Regions from separate parts of the Cobetia sp. MMG027 genome, predicted to be linked through region 1. Evidence: predicted binding sites of a transcription regulator. Region 1 holds the regulator's gene; the other holds the start of a gene.

Region 1 (7,257 bases):
GCAATCATCGCGGAAAAAGTGGCAGAAAGCCGGCGGGCGGGGGATGTCAGACGGCGTGCGGCGGCGTCATTCTTCCTCTTCGAAGCGCGCCTCGAACAGGGACTCGATCGCAGACAGGGCCTCATCTGCCTGTTCGCCCTCGACATCGATGATCAGCGCCGTGCCACACGGGGCTGCCAGCATCAGCAGCGCCATGACGTTGGCCGCGTTGGCGCGTCGCTCACCGTGACTGACCATGACCGTGGCCTCGAAGGGCGCACAGCAGTTGACCAGCTTGGTGGCAGCGCGAGCATGCAGCCCGCGCTTGTTGGTCAGAACCAGTTCACGACTGGGCATCGTGTGACTCCTGACGGGTATCGCTGATCGCCAGGGCCGTATGGATCCCCAGTTCCCGGTGGCGTAGACGCACCTCAGGAAGCTGCTTGGCGAAATGTTCGGCCAGCTGCTCGCAGAGATAGACGCTGCGATGCTGGCCGCCGGTACAGCCCACCGAAACGGTCAGGTAACTGCGATTGCTGGCCTGATAGGCGGGCAGCCAGCGTTCCAGCCAGCCGGCGATGTCATCCTGCATCGCCTTGACGTCCGGGTAGCGCTGCAGGAATTCCGCCACGCTGTCATCACGACCGGTATCGCTGCGCAGATTGATGTCCCAGTAGGGGTTGGGCAGGCAGCGGGCATCGAACACCATGTCGGCATCGGTCGGCACGCCATGCTTGAAGCCGAAGGACTCGAAGGTGAGTGTCAGATGACGAGAGCTGTGCTGCGCGACCTGTTCGGTGATGCGCGAGCGCAGGTCATGCACGCTGAGGTTGGTCGAGTCGATGACCAGGTCCGCCTTCTGACGAATCGGGGCCAGTGTCTGCTGCTCGATCTCGATGGCCTCGGCCAGCGTGCGGTCATTGTCGCGGGTCAGCGGATGACGGCGGCGGGTCGCGGAATAGCGTTCGAGCAGGACACGGGAGTCCGTGGTCAGGTAGACGACCTGCACATCCATGCCGCTCTGACGAACGCTGTCGAGCAGTTCAGGGAAGCGACTCAGGGCATCGGGGAGGTTGCGCGCGTCAATGGAGACCGCGATGCGCCGGCGGGTGGGGCTGTCCTTTTCCAGCTGCTCGACCAATGGTGCCAGCAGCATGCCGGGCAGATTGTCGATGGCATAGTAGCCAATGTCTTCCAGCGCCTGGAGGGCAATCGATTTGCCGGAACCGGAGCGACCACTGATGATCACGATCTTCATGGAGTGCTCTCCCAGGGCGAGGTCAGCATGAGGTGAAAGCGGAGGGTGCCTGAGGCCAGTCAGCGACAAGCCCGGAGCGAGTCCGGGCTTGCAGGTTCAGCGCGCCGGCAATTCGGCGATGGCCGAGGTCAGGGCTTCGAACAATGCTCGCTGACTGTCTGCCTGGCGCAATGCTGCCCGGTTGGTGGGCGAGTTGAGCAGTTCCGCCACCTGGCCGAGCAGAGTGAGATGGGTGTCATCTGCCTCCTCGGGGACCAGCAGCACGAACAGCAGATCGATGGGTTCGCCATCGATGGCGTCAAAGTCGATGGGGTCACCGAGCTTCATGAACGCCGCGATGGGGGTCTTGCAGTGTGGACTGCGTGCATGTGGCACGGCCACGCCGTGGCCGATGCCCGTCGAACCCAGTCTCTCGCGCCCGATCAGGCGCGAGAAGACTTCCTGGCTGTCCAGGCTGGGAATGTTCTGAGCAATGAAGGTGCTGAAGAATTCCAGCACCCGCTTCTTGCTCCCCCCGGGGACGCCGTAGAGCGTGCGCTCGGGGGGAAGGATCTGATCAAGTGTCATGGCAGAAGGTCAACGGGTCCCGGTGCCCTGAGAGCGAGCCTGGGACTTTTCCTTGTGTTTGACCAGCTGGCGGTCCAGCTTGTCGGCGAGCGCGTCGATGGCAGCGTACATGTTGGGGTCTTCTGCCAGGGCATGGAGGTCGGCGCCAGCGGCGTGCAGGGTGCAGGCAGCCTGTTGGCGTTCCTTCTCGATCGACAGTGTCACCTGAACATTGGTGATGTTGTCGTAATGCCGTTCGAGGCGAGCGAGCTTCTCGTTGACATAATCGCGGAGAGGATCGGTGAGTTCCACATGATGCCCGGTGATATTCACTTGCATGGACACGCTCCTTTATCCAGCGGGTTGCCTTTGAATTGTAACCCTTTTTGACTGCGAGCAAACCCTGATTGAACGCGCGGCCACTTTCTGACTCCGGCCATGGTCTCGTGGCGATCATCTGCTGGCGAGAGCGGCGGTGCCGGTGTACCGAGCGTCTACCCCGACAATGCCCAAGCTTTGAACAAAGATCAACGCTGCGCTGCATCGTGGGGCAAGGCTTGTCTTCAACCCAGCGAGGGATATCAGCAGGTTCTTCATGAGCATCGCCTCGCATCACGGACGGAATGGGGCTCGAGAAACCGGCCGTTTGTGGCCAATGTCAGCATTTACGTCGACGTTCGTGTGGCAGGAGTCGGTGGCGACCCCTGGCTATCTGTCCGTGGGATGTGAGGGAAAAAGAAAGCACTCTGGAGAAAAGTGGCTGGAAAAATAGGCAATTGGGGGCGTGAAGTCACTCACGCAGTCGCAAGGACAGGCATTGCCAACCGGTATTCAGACGACCGATTGGCAGATGATGTCAGGATGGCAGGTGCAAGGGGGCGAGCTTCAGCGCTCCGACGTGTGGAGCCCGCTGGCTTGCGGGTATCCGTTGTCGAGACTCACGCCAAGCGCTTGCGCTCGCTGGAGGAGGGGATGCCCATGGCCTCGCGATACTTGGCGACCGTCCGGCGCGCTACCTCGATGCCATCACTGGCCAGCAGATCCACCAGGCGTGAGTCGGACAATGGCTTGCGCGCCGGTTCTTCCGAGATCAGCTTGCGAATGCGCGCACGGATCGCGGTGCTGGAGTGCGCGTCACCGTTGCCGCTGCCACCCACCTGACTCGAGAAGAAGAACTTGAGTTCGAACACGCCTCTCGGGGTGTGGATATATTTCTGGGTGGTCACCCGCGAGATGGTGGATTCGTGCATCTCGACCACTTCCGCGATGTTGGCGAGGATCAGCGGCTTCATGCCTTCTTCCCCCTGCTCGAGGAAGTCGATCTGGCGCGCCATGATCTCGCGGCCCACCTTGAGCAGGGTGTCATTGCGTGAGGACAGGCTCTTCATCAGCCAGCGGGCTTCCTGAAGATTGTCCTTGAGGAAGGTGTTGTCCGCGGACTTGTCGGCCCGCTTGATGAGGGCGGCATATTCCGGCTGGATACGCAGCTTGGGCAGCGCTTCCGGGTTGAGCTCGACCTGCCAGCCGTGACGCGTATGACGGACCAGCAGGTCCGGGATGACGTAATCACTGGCAGGCTCGCCCCAGGCGGACGCCGGGCGCGGGTCGAGCGCCCGTACCAGACGAATGACGTGATCCAGCTCATCATCATCCAGGCTCAGGCGACGCTTGAGCAGCTTGCGATCGTCATTGCCCAGTGCCTCGAGGAATTGCCGCACCAGACGGCGGGCCTGGGCCAGCAGCGGCAGATCGTCCGGCAGCAGGGCCAGCTGAAGCAGCAGGCATTCGCGCAGGTCTCGAGCGAACACACCGGTGGGATCGAACTGCTGAAGGCGCAGCAGGACCTGCTCGAGTTCCGACGCCTTGAGGCCGGGCAGTCCCTGACCTCGCAGGCCATCGACCAGTTCGTCCAGGCTCATGCTCAGGTAGCCGGCCCCATCCACCGCATCGATCAGACTCTCCGCCATCTGGCGTTCACGCGCATCGAGGTCCGTCATCGCCAGCTGCCAGCGCAGATGGTCCTGCAGGCTTTCGACACTGGTGTTGCGATCGAAGTCCGGCCCGTCCTCGCTCGAGCTTCCGCTGCCGGAACTGGTCAGGCTGCCTGCGTGGTCCTGGTAGAGGTCCGACCAGTCACTGTCGAGAGGGTATTCTTCAGGAATCTCGCTGTTGGTCTCGGAGGTGGAGATCTCGCTCTTGTCCTGTGTCTCCGCGACATCCAGCGACTCGTATTCCTCGTCAAGCTCCAGCATGGGGTTTGACTCGAGCGCCTGCTGTATCTCCTGACGCAGGTCCAGCGTCGACAACTGCAGCAGCTGGATCGCTTGCTGAAGTTGCGGGGTCATGGTCAGGGAAGTGCCGAGTCGAAGCTGCAAGGTGGGTTTCATGGGGTCTGTCATTCACGGCAAAGGAACGTGCATCTACGCTATACCGTGGGTCGGGGCACTGACAAGGGGCAGTCGAGAATATTCAAGCAACTTGCATGCCATGTTGCCACCAAGGTGGTATGGACGTCATGCATTCGAGTGAGGTGTGGCAGAGCAGGAGGGTTCACGGGGAGATCACGCAAGCGCATGTCGAGGCGCTTGCGTGAGGGGGCGGGGAACGAGGCCCCGACAATGAAGCAGGAAGTGGCGGGTGCTGGTGGGTGCTGGTGAGAGCAGAAGAGGTCGGACGGCTCTCGTCAGGCTGACGGCTCTCACCAGGCTGACGGCTCTCACCAGGCTGACGGCTCTCACCAGGCTGACGGCACTCTCGGGCTAGAGCTTGAACTCATGACCCAGGTAGACATCACGCACCTGCTGGTTGGCGAGGATGGTGTCGGCGTCGCCATGCGCGATGATCTGGCCATCGCCCACGATGTAGGCGGTATCGCAGATGTCGAGTGTCTCGCGCACGTTGTGATCGGTGATCAGCACCCCGATGCCGCGGTCACGCAGCTGGCGCACGATGCTCTTGATCTCGCCCACCGAGATGGGGTCCACGCCGGCAAACGGCTCATCGAGCAGCACGAAGTCCGGCTCGGTGGCCAGTGCGCGAGCGATCTCCACGCGGCGGCGCTCCCCGCCGGAAAGGCTCATGCCGGCACTGTCACGAATATGCGTGATGCTGAACTCGTTGAGCAGCTCCTCCAGGCGTGCCTTGCGTCCGTTGCGATCCAGGTCCTTGCGCGTCTCGAGGATCGCCATGATGTTGTCGGATACCGAGAGCTTGCGGAAGATCGAGGCTTCCTGGGGCAGATAGCCGATGCCGGCGCGAGCCCGCTGATGCATGGCGGCGCCGGACAGGTCGTGGTCATCGATGGTCACGCTACCGGCATCCGAGCGCACGAGGCCGACGATCATGTAGAACGAGGTCGTCTTGCCGGCCCCGTTGGGGCCCAGCAGGCCTACGATGTCACCCTGGCGGATTTCCAGCGAGATGTCCTTGACGACCTTGCGACCCTTGTAGGCCTTGGCCAGATGACGAGCGCTGAGGGTACGTGGGCTGGCAGCAGTCATGCTCATTGGTCCTTGCTGGCATTGGCGCCACGTGGCGTCAGGGTCATGTGGACGCGTGACCCCTCGGAGGATGAGGCATCGGTGCCATTGCTGGCATTGACCTGGCGCTTGTCCAGGAAGTATTCCACGTAGCCGCCTTCGAAGGTGTCGTCGCCTTTCTCCAGACGGGCATCGCCGACCAGTTCCACCCGGCGCTCCAGCGCGTGGTAGCGAATGGTATTCGCCCAGCCCTTGACCAGTCGCTCGTCGGTATCGGGTTTCTGCTCCATGTAGGCGCGCTGGCCGGTGGCCTTGACCAGGGAGATCTCGCCGCTGTCGGCGCGACTGATGTCAACGCGCGCGGCATCCAGCTTCATGCTGCCCTGGCGCATTTCCACGCGACCGGTATAGGTGGCCGTGCCGGCCTTGTCATCCAGTGACAGTGAGTCGGCGGCAATGTTGATCGGCTGGTTGGCATCGCTGTCCAGCGCCAGTGCGGTCGGGGAAAGCGTCGTCATGCCAAGTGCCAGGCCAAGGGCCATGACACCGGGTCTGAGTGTCTGGCGCCAGACCGTCAAGGGCGTGAGAGTCGTTGAAGTCATGGAGTGCTCCTTGGCAGAACTGGTAAGGCTTCACGATCACTCAGGCCATCGTGAAGCGGAAATCGGAGAGAGAGGATTCGGCGCATGCAGGGGTGCGCTCACTGATCCTTGGCCGGCGCGGCATCGAAGGTGCTGGAGACGCGGCCATCATCGTCACGGGTGGTGTCATTGCCGGTGTCGAGAGTCTCGGCTTCCCGGGCGGCATCGCTCTTGCCCTTGCCGGGTTGCAGGGTACTGCGGACGCGGCCTTCCAGCTGGGCGGAATCCTGAGAGAGGTCAGCGCTGAAGCGGTCACTCTCGACGCGTTGACCATTCTGGGTGATCACCACCGGCACGTCACTCCAGGCACGGTTCTGCTCACGACTGTAATGCAGCACGTCGGTGTCCAGTGTCCAGGCATCCGAAGGCTGGCGTAGTCTGGCATTGCCCTCGAGGGTGAAGGTGTCGCCGCCGGCGCTCAACACGCCACTGTCACCCGTGGCGTACCAGCGACGGTCTTCGCTGTCGTTGGTCCGGATCTTCGGTGCCTGCGCACGTGTCACGTCATCGCCTGGCGTGTGTTCGATGTGCGGGGAGGTCATCGACTGGATCGACACTCCCCGCGCATCGAAGCGCGTCATGTCAGCCCCGTCGAGATAGTAATCCGGCTCATCACTGCTGGCGTCGACATCCACTGTCGATTCCAGACTGTTGCGCTGCTCGATCAGGGCCATGACGCCGCCGACCAGCAGGAGCAGCAGCATCAGCCACAGGCGCGGAGAGGGACGGGGAAGACGTGGCATCAGGCGCGCGACTCCTGCAGATAGGTATCCAGCACCGAGGCCCAGTGGCCCTGTGCCTTGAGCAGCAGATCACAGATCTCGCGCACGGCACCATCACCGCCCTGACGAGTGGTCACCCAGTTGGCTTCACTCATCACATAGGGCATGGCGTTGGGAACGCTGACCCCCAGACCGACGCGACGGATGGCTTCGCGATCCGGCAGGTCATCTCCGCAGTAGGCCACGTCATCCAGCGCGATATCGTGCTCGCGACACAGGTTGGTCAGCGCGACCAGCTTGTCCTCGCGGCCCTGAATGACGTCCTGGATACCCAGCTCCTTGGCGCGACGTTCCACCATCGGCGAGCTGCGACCCGTGATCAAGGCGACCCGGATACCGCTGCGCAGGATCAGCTTGAGGCCGTGGCCATCCTGGACGTGGAAGCTCTTGGTTTCCACGCCATTGGCATCGTAGTGCAGCCGGTTGTCCGTCAGCACGCCGTCCACATCCAGCGCTAGCAGGCGCACGCGACGTGAGCGGTCGATGATGTCCTGGGGATAGTCCTCCGCCAGGGAAGTGATGTCATTCATGGTCTTTCTCCTCGCATTCCGTGCATGCGTGACGCATTCCTG
Region 2 (7,257 bases), on a different contig from region 1:
CCCTCGGCGCGGGCAGCGTGCAGGTGTGCACCGCGGCGATGCTGCACGGCTTCCGTATCGTCGAGGAGATGAAGGACGGCCTGGGGCGCTGGATGGACAGCAAGGGCTATCAGCGTATCGACGAGTTCTCCCGCGCGGCGGTGCCCAACACCACCGACTGGAAGCAGCTGGACATGAACTACCAGGTGATCGCGCGGATCGACCAGGACAAGTGCATCGGCTGCGGACGCTGCTACATCGCCTGCGAGGACACCTCGCACCAGGCCATCCTGCATCTGGCCAGGGACAACGGCACCGCCCGCTATGAGGTGAAGGACGCCGACTGCGTGGGCTGCAACCTGTGCGAGATCACCTGCCCGGTCGAGGACTGCATCACCATGGAAGTGCAGGACACCGGCAAGCCGTACATGAACTGGATGGAGGACCCGCGCAACCCGCATCGCGCGGCGTGACCCTGACGTTGCGGACAAGATCCGGATGATCCGCACAGATTCCAGCGCATGACACCACGTTCAGTGGCGTGAAAACAGAAAGGGGCTGCCAGCAATGTCAGCCCCTTTTCAATGGTCTCATGATCCATCAATGATGATCATTGTTAGCTTAAGGATAATTTGATCATGACATCATCTGCTGACTCAGGCGGACAAGCCAACGCCCTTCAGCAGCACCCGCGTGACGTTCTGCACCGCCTGCTCGAATTCGCGATCACTCAGCGCCTTGCCCTGATTGAGTACCGCGATCTGGTGGTCGAAGTCGGCGTAGTGCTGGGTGCTGGCCCAGATCATGTACAGGTAGGCGGAAGCATCGACGTTGTCAATGCGCCCCTCACTGATCCACTGGCGCAGGCGTGACTTCTTCATCTCGGCCCACTCGTCGAGCCACACCGTCAGCTCCTCGCCCAGCACCGGCGCGCCCTGCATGATCTCGCTGGCCCATACCTTGGAGCCATACGGACGCTGGCGCGAGTGCATCATCTTGGCGCGAATATAGGTGGAGAGCACCAGCTGCGGGTCGTCATAGGCCTCGAAGCACAGCGCATCTTCCTTCCACAGCGCCAGCAGACCATCGAGGACCGCGCGATACAGCGCTTCCTTGGTGCTGAAGTAGTAATGCAGATTGGACTTGGGCAGCTCTACCTCGGCGGCAATATCGACCATGCTGGCGCCGACATAGCCCTTGAGAGCGAAGATCTTTTCGGCGGCAAGCAGGATGCGGCCGACATTATCCTTGCGAATCTGAGACTTGCGAGTGGTCATGCGATCCCCTGACGCGGTGCTGGCAGTGGGATGAGAATATCATAACCGCACTGCCAACATGCCTGAGCCGACAGGTTTCGCGCTCGCGGGCGTCTTTTCTCTACCCCCTCACCCCTCACCCCTCACCCCTCACCCCTCACCCCTCACCCCTCACCTCTCGCCTCTTGCCTCTTGCCTCACGCTTCCCACTGCTCACCCCTCGGCTTGTCGCCTCACGCTTCCGCGCGCGCCAGCGGTGTCATTCGAAGACCGCCCCATCGATGAAGCCATCCGCCGGCATCGGCACCTGCCCTGCCTCACCGCTCAGCCACCAGGGCGCCGGATGCGTGCCTTCGCTGCGCTCATCCGCCACCGGCACCACCATGCCCAGCTTGCGGGCTGCGCTGCGGTAGAGGTCCGGGCGTACGCAGCGTGCCAGGGTCGCTTCGAGGTCATTGTCGCTGACTCCCTCGAGATGCCCCCAGCGCTGCATCTGGGCGGCATACCAGCGGGTCTGCGAGCGCCACGGGAAGTTGGCCGCGTAGCGATGGAAGATGGTCCAGCCGGGATTTTCCCGCTGGAACGCCTCCACCGACTGCTCGACATCCACGTCGCGCAGTCCACGCGCCACCACCGAAAGCGGCACTTCCTGCATGCCTTCATCATGCAGCCACTGCGCGGCCTGCTCACGGTTGCCCGGGCGGTCCAGCCAGGCACAGGCCTTGAGCAGCGCGCGAATCAGCGCCTGATGCGCCAGCGGGTGCTGCTCCGCCCAGTCCTCGCGCACGCCCAGCACCTTTTCCTGTCCGAAGCGCCAGATATCATGACTGCCCGCCACCACCTGCCCCATGCCCTGCACGGCGGCCAGACTGTTCCAGGGTTCTCCGACACAGAAGCCGTCCAGCGCGCCACTTGCCAGCTGGGCGGCCATCAACGGCGGGGCCACCGCACGCATCTCGATGTCGCGATTCGGGTCGATCCCGCCGGCCGCCAACCAGTAACGCAGCAGATAGCGGTGCGAGGAGAAGGGATGCACGCTGGCAAGCTTGAGCGCCGCCTCCCCACGCTCGCGGCGCGCCTGCACGTGCGCCGCCAGCGCCCGAGACACCGCCAGCGGAGAGCCCAGGTCATGCCCCTCCTCGGCCAGCGCCGCCATCAGGGCCCGCGACAGGGTGATGGAGTTGCCGCCCAGATTGAGCGTCATCGCGCTGATCACCGGTGTGGCGCGGCCATCCAGCCCCAGGGTCGAGGTCAGCGGCATCAGCGCCAGCATCTGCGCGCCCTGCAACACGCCGGTCTGCAGGTCATCGCGCAGTGCCGCCCAAGACGGCTGCCACTTGAGCGTCACGGCCAGCCCCTCCTCACGGAAGAACCCCTGACGCTCCGCCACCACCAGAGGTGCCGCGTCATTGAGCGGCATCAACCCCAGCGTCAACTGATGGCCATTGAGAAGAGAATCACTGAGCATCACATCCACCTTTTGAACGATCGAAAGAGAAGGACATCACGAGACTCGGCTCAGTGCCGACGCGACGCCTTGAGCAGCTCATCGGCCAGCTCGTGCAATGCCAGACGCCGATTCATCGCGGTCTTGCGCAGATATTGGTAGGCCGCATCCTCCCCCAGTCCGCGACTCTCCATCACCAGCGCCTTGGCGCGATCCACGCTGCGCCGCTGTATCAGAGTGGTCTGGGTGCGATTGAGTTCGCCCTTGAGGGCACGGTGAGCCTCGAAGCTGGTGATGGCCACCTCGACCATGCTGCGCACCATCGCCGGCATGACGTGATCCACCACGTAGGCGGACACGCCGGCGCCAGCCGCCTGGCGCACCAGGTCCGGCGCATCCTCACTGGCCAGCATGATCATCGGCTTGGGATAGTGACGCCCCAGCTGGCCGAGGTGCTCGAGGGTGTCACGGCTGGGCAGGTCGGCGTCGATGATCACGGCATCCGGCTGATGGTGCTGCACCAGCGCATGCAGGTCCTCGTGTTCATCGACCCGCAGCGCCACCTCGAAGCCGGCGCTCAACAGCGCCTGCTCCAGAGCGGCGGAACGCTCGCTGCGCACATCGACGATCAACACGGTCACGGGCATATCAGGCTTCCTTGGCAGTGTGTCAGGCGGTGGTGCCGGGGTGTCAGGCGACGCCTCGAGCGATCAGGCACCGACGTCCGAGATCAAGGACGACGGCGTCTTCGCAAGCGGGAGTCAGGATGGCGTCACGCCTCTGACACTGCAGGATTCATGCCACAAACTGGTGCAGCGCTGGCCTGAACGGCCTTCCGCAGTGCGCAAGGGCGCGCCGGCTGCACAGCAATGATGCATGGCGTGATCTGGCGATCTCTCGCCCGCCACGTGCGCCAGACTGGATCATCCTCACCCCGCCGCGCACCGCCACTGGGCATCGCCCTGCTTACTCCCCACTGCTGTCTTGCCCGGCGTGATGATTCCAAGCCCTTGATATGACGGGGGTTGGACGCACAACACCCCCGCAAGTGGCGCGCTACTTGCTTTGAGTCAGGCAATGGCAGACAAGCGTGCCATGCATCATCCATGACGTGGACCAGGCTCCCGGGAGTACGAGTGCGTCGAACCAGGCCCCTCAATGACGAGGCGCCCCGCTGTCGTTCACAGCTGTTCGACCACCCGTCGTGCGCCGAGACCCTGGCGTCCGGCACCGACGCTGTACCAGGAGCCCACTCATGGATATTCGCAACAAGGCCAGCCGTATCCGGCTGTTCAGCTTCAATACCCCGCAGATGCGCGCCTTCCACATGTCGTGGTTCGCCTTCCACGTCTGCTTCTTCGGCTGGTTCGGCATCGCGCCCTTGATGGCCGTGGTGCGCGATGACCTCGGCCTGACCAAGACCCAGATCGGCAACACCATCATCGCCTCCGTCGCCATCACGGTGATCGTGCGACTTGCCATCGGCGTGCTGTGTGATCGCATCGGGCCACGCAAGGCCTACACCTGGCTGCTGTGCCTCGGCTCGCTGCCGGTAATGTGCATCGGCTTCGCCGACAGCTTCGAATCCTTCTTCCTCGCCCGTCTGGCCATCGGTGCCATCGGCGCGTCCTTCGTCATCACCCAGTACCACACCTCCGTGATGTTCGGCCCCAACGTGGTCGGCACCGCCAATGCCACCACCGCCGGCTGGGGCAACCTGGGCGGCGGCACCACCCAGATGCTGATGCCGCTGGTGATGGCCGGCCTGCTGATGCTGGGCGTCGAGCAGACCCTGGGCTGGCGTCTGGCGATGGTCGTGCCGGGCATCGTGCTGTTCCTCACCGGGATCGCCTACTACTTCTTCACCCAGGATGCGCCGGACGGCAACTTCAGCGAGCTGCGTGAGCGTGGTGAGCTGCCCAAGGCCGAGAAGGAATACAGCATGCGCGCCACCTTCGGCGCGGCAGCACGCGACATCCGTGTCTGGGCCCTGTTCCTCGTCTACGGCGCCTGCTTCGGGGTCGAGCTGACCATCAACAACGTCGCCGCCATCTACTTCTTCGATCACTTCGATCTCGACCTCGCCACCGCCGGCCTCATCGCGGGCCTGTTCGGCCTGATGAACCTGTTCGCGCGCACCCTGGGCGGCGTGTTCTCCGACCTGTTCGCCCGTCAGTCCGGCCTCAAGGGTCGCGTGCGCTGGCTGTTCATCGCGCTGCTGTGTGAAGGCGTGGCGCTGGTCGGCTTCGCCCAGATGGAAACCCTCGCGGTGGCCATCGGTATCATGCTGGTGTTCAGCCTGTTCGTGCAGATGGCGGAAGGCGCCACCTTCGGGATCGTGCCCTTCGTCAATCGCAAGGCACTGGGCGCGGTGGCCGGTATCGTCGGCGCGGGTGGCAACGCAGGGGCTGTCGCCGCGGGCTTCCTGTTCCGCAGTGAAGAACTGACCTACCAGGAAGGCCTGATGTATCTGGGCATGGGCGTGATCGTGATCTCGCTGTTCGCCCTGCTGGTGCGCTTCAGCGCCGCCACCGAGGCCGAGGAAGGCCGCGCCTATGAGGCCGCCGTCGCGGAACGCAAGCAGCAGAGCGACCAGCAGCCCGTGTCTGTCTGAGCCTGTCTCTTCCTGAGACTTTCTCAAACCTCTGACACATGCAGCCCTGATATACGGAGCCCTGATACACGGAGCCCTGACATGCAAAGGCCCCGCCTCTTGAGAGGCGGGGCCTTTATGCATTCACACCTTGCGGTTCGCCGTGCTCGCGGGCGAGTCACGGCCAGCCATCAGCTGTCGGTGGCGTTCTCGACGCTGTCACCGGCGTCTTCCACGGCGTTGTCCATCTTCTCGCCAGCCTTCTCCATCGGGCCCTCGTCCTCGCAACCGGCGAGTGACAGGCCACCGAGACCCAGCATGGCAATCATCAGCGAACTACCCAGAGTCTTGAGCTTCATGATGTCTCTCCTTGAATCATCGGTCGGGATAACGCCCCGGCCTGCACACCAGTACAGACAACAGCGCGGGGATACACAGGACATGGAGCGGGTGTCGCGCGGTTTCAAGGGTGGCGCAACGCCGAGTTGCAAGGGGATGACCGAGTGACGAGGCACACCACAGGGCAAGCCCCTTCGAGGAGCCCGGATCAGAGCGCGAATCTGCGCTCGAGCCAGAGGCCCAGGTCAGAGGCCCAGGTCAGAGAAACCATGGTCGAACAGCACCTCGCCTCCCAGCCCCGCCAGATAGTCCGGCACCAGCTCGATGGCCACGAAGGCGCCCGGCACATCCTCGTGATGGCAATAAAGGCCGTAATGGCGCGCCGGATGAAAGCCCAGATGGGCATAGAATTCGGCATGACCCGCCGCCACCACGGCGCCCGCTCCCAGCAGACGACAACGCTTGACCGCCGAGATCACCAGCCGCTTGCCGATGCCATGACGCTGGTGCTGGGGCAACACCGCCAGAGGCGCCAATGCCATCAGCACGCGCCCCGGACAGCCGGAGAGTTCCACGCGCGAGGCCATCACATGCCCCAGCAGCCCTCCTTCGCCTTCACTGAGGTGACGCCCGCTTTCCGGGTCAGAGAAGCGCTCAGCCACCAGCGAGATCTGCGCCAGATCACTGCGACGCAGTCTGTCGCCCAGGCGGGCCTCCCGGTGGCCGGCAAACACGGATTCATGGATGCGGTAGATGCGCTCATGATCGATGAGACGTTCTTCACGGATGCGAAGATTATCGGCGGGATTGTCAGTCATCACGAGTTACCGGTTCAGCGCCCTGTCGATCAGGGCCGTCACCCCCAAGCTTAGCCACCGCCGTCATGGCCCGCGAGAGTCAATCTACTGCTCAAAAAGCACGATGCCCGCCGAAGTGGCGGGCATCGAATGACGTGATGACAAGGTCGTGATCCAGATGAGAGACGTGGGACCTGCCATGTCACTCCTCTGCTGATTTGAACGCCATCAGGCGTGCGCCCCTGTCAGCTCTTGAGGCGACGCGCGCGGAAGGAACGCCCCTTGAGCTTGCCGTTCATCAGCTGTGTCAGCGCCGCCTTGGCGACATCGCGCTCCACGGCCACGTAGGTGGTGCGGGCCAGTACCTTGATCTTGCCGATCTGGCTGCCCGGCAGGCCGCCATCGCCCGTCAGGGCACCGAGGATGTCGCCGGGACGCAGCTTGTCCTTCTTGCCGCCATCGATCTGCAGCGTCGCCATGCGCGCGCGGAAGGGTTCACGGGTCAGCATGCTCTTCGCCGGCAGCGGCTCGGCTTCCAGCGTCTGCTCGAGGAAATCTCCCAGCTTGGCCAGGCGATAGTCTTCCTTCTCGGTATACAGCGTACAGGCGATACCGGAGCTGCCCGCGCGACCGGTACGCCCGACACGGTGGACGTGGGCATCGAGGTCCCGGGCGATCTGGTAATTGAAGACCGCATCCAGCGCGTCGATATCCAGCCCGCGTGCCGCGACGTCCGTGGCCACCAGAATCGAGGTGCTCTTGTTGGCGAACATCACCAGCGTCTGATCACGCTCGCGCTGCTCCAGATCACCGTGCAGGGCCATGGCACTGAAACCGTGCTCATTG

Evidence for each region. Region 1 encodes sigma-54, which starts transcription at its own class of promoters, with help from an activator protein. Its sites were predicted from a motif close to TGGCACNNNNNTTGCTNT; they were not measured.
Region 2: the regulator sigma-54 is predicted to act here: its motif matches at 3,468-3,485, upstream of PJK54_RS05075 (ANTAR domain-containing response regulator).

Annotation. Positions count from the first base shown of each region.
Region 1 covers NZ_JAQJIO010000005.1:122,037-129,293, forward strand. Annotated here, with positions in the region: gene PJK54_RS08000 (HPr family phosphocarrier protein) at 67-336, opposite strand; gene rapZ (RNase adapter RapZ) at 323-1,237, opposite strand; gene PJK54_RS08010 (PTS sugar transporter subunit IIA) at 1,334-1,804, opposite strand; gene hpf (ribosome hibernation-promoting factor, HPF/YfiA family) at 1,814-2,122, opposite strand; gene PJK54_RS08020 (RNA polymerase factor sigma-54) at 2,722-4,170, opposite strand; gene lptB (LPS export ABC transporter ATP-binding protein) at 4,543-5,283, opposite strand; gene lptA (lipopolysaccharide transport periplasmic protein LptA) at 5,286-5,864, opposite strand; gene lptC (LPS export ABC transporter periplasmic protein LptC) at 5,963-6,646, opposite strand; gene PJK54_RS08040 (KdsC family phosphatase) at 6,646-7,215, opposite strand.
Region 2 covers NZ_JAQJIO010000003.1:220,426-227,682, reverse strand. Annotated here, with positions in the region: gene preA (NAD-dependent dihydropyrimidine dehydrogenase subunit PreA) at 1-452, shown strand, start outside; gene PJK54_RS05085 (TetR/AcrR family transcriptional regulator) at 636-1,256, opposite strand; gene PJK54_RS05080 (CmpA/NrtA family ABC transporter substrate-binding protein) at 1,495-2,703, opposite strand; gene PJK54_RS05075 (ANTAR domain-containing response regulator) at 2,754-3,329, opposite strand; gene PJK54_RS05070 (NarK family nitrate/nitrite MFS transporter) at 3,938-5,296, shown strand; gene PJK54_RS05065 (hypothetical protein) at 5,467-5,634, opposite strand; gene PJK54_RS05060 (GNAT family N-acetyltransferase) at 5,860-6,432, opposite strand; gene dbpA (ATP-dependent RNA helicase DbpA) at 6,657-7,257, opposite strand, start outside.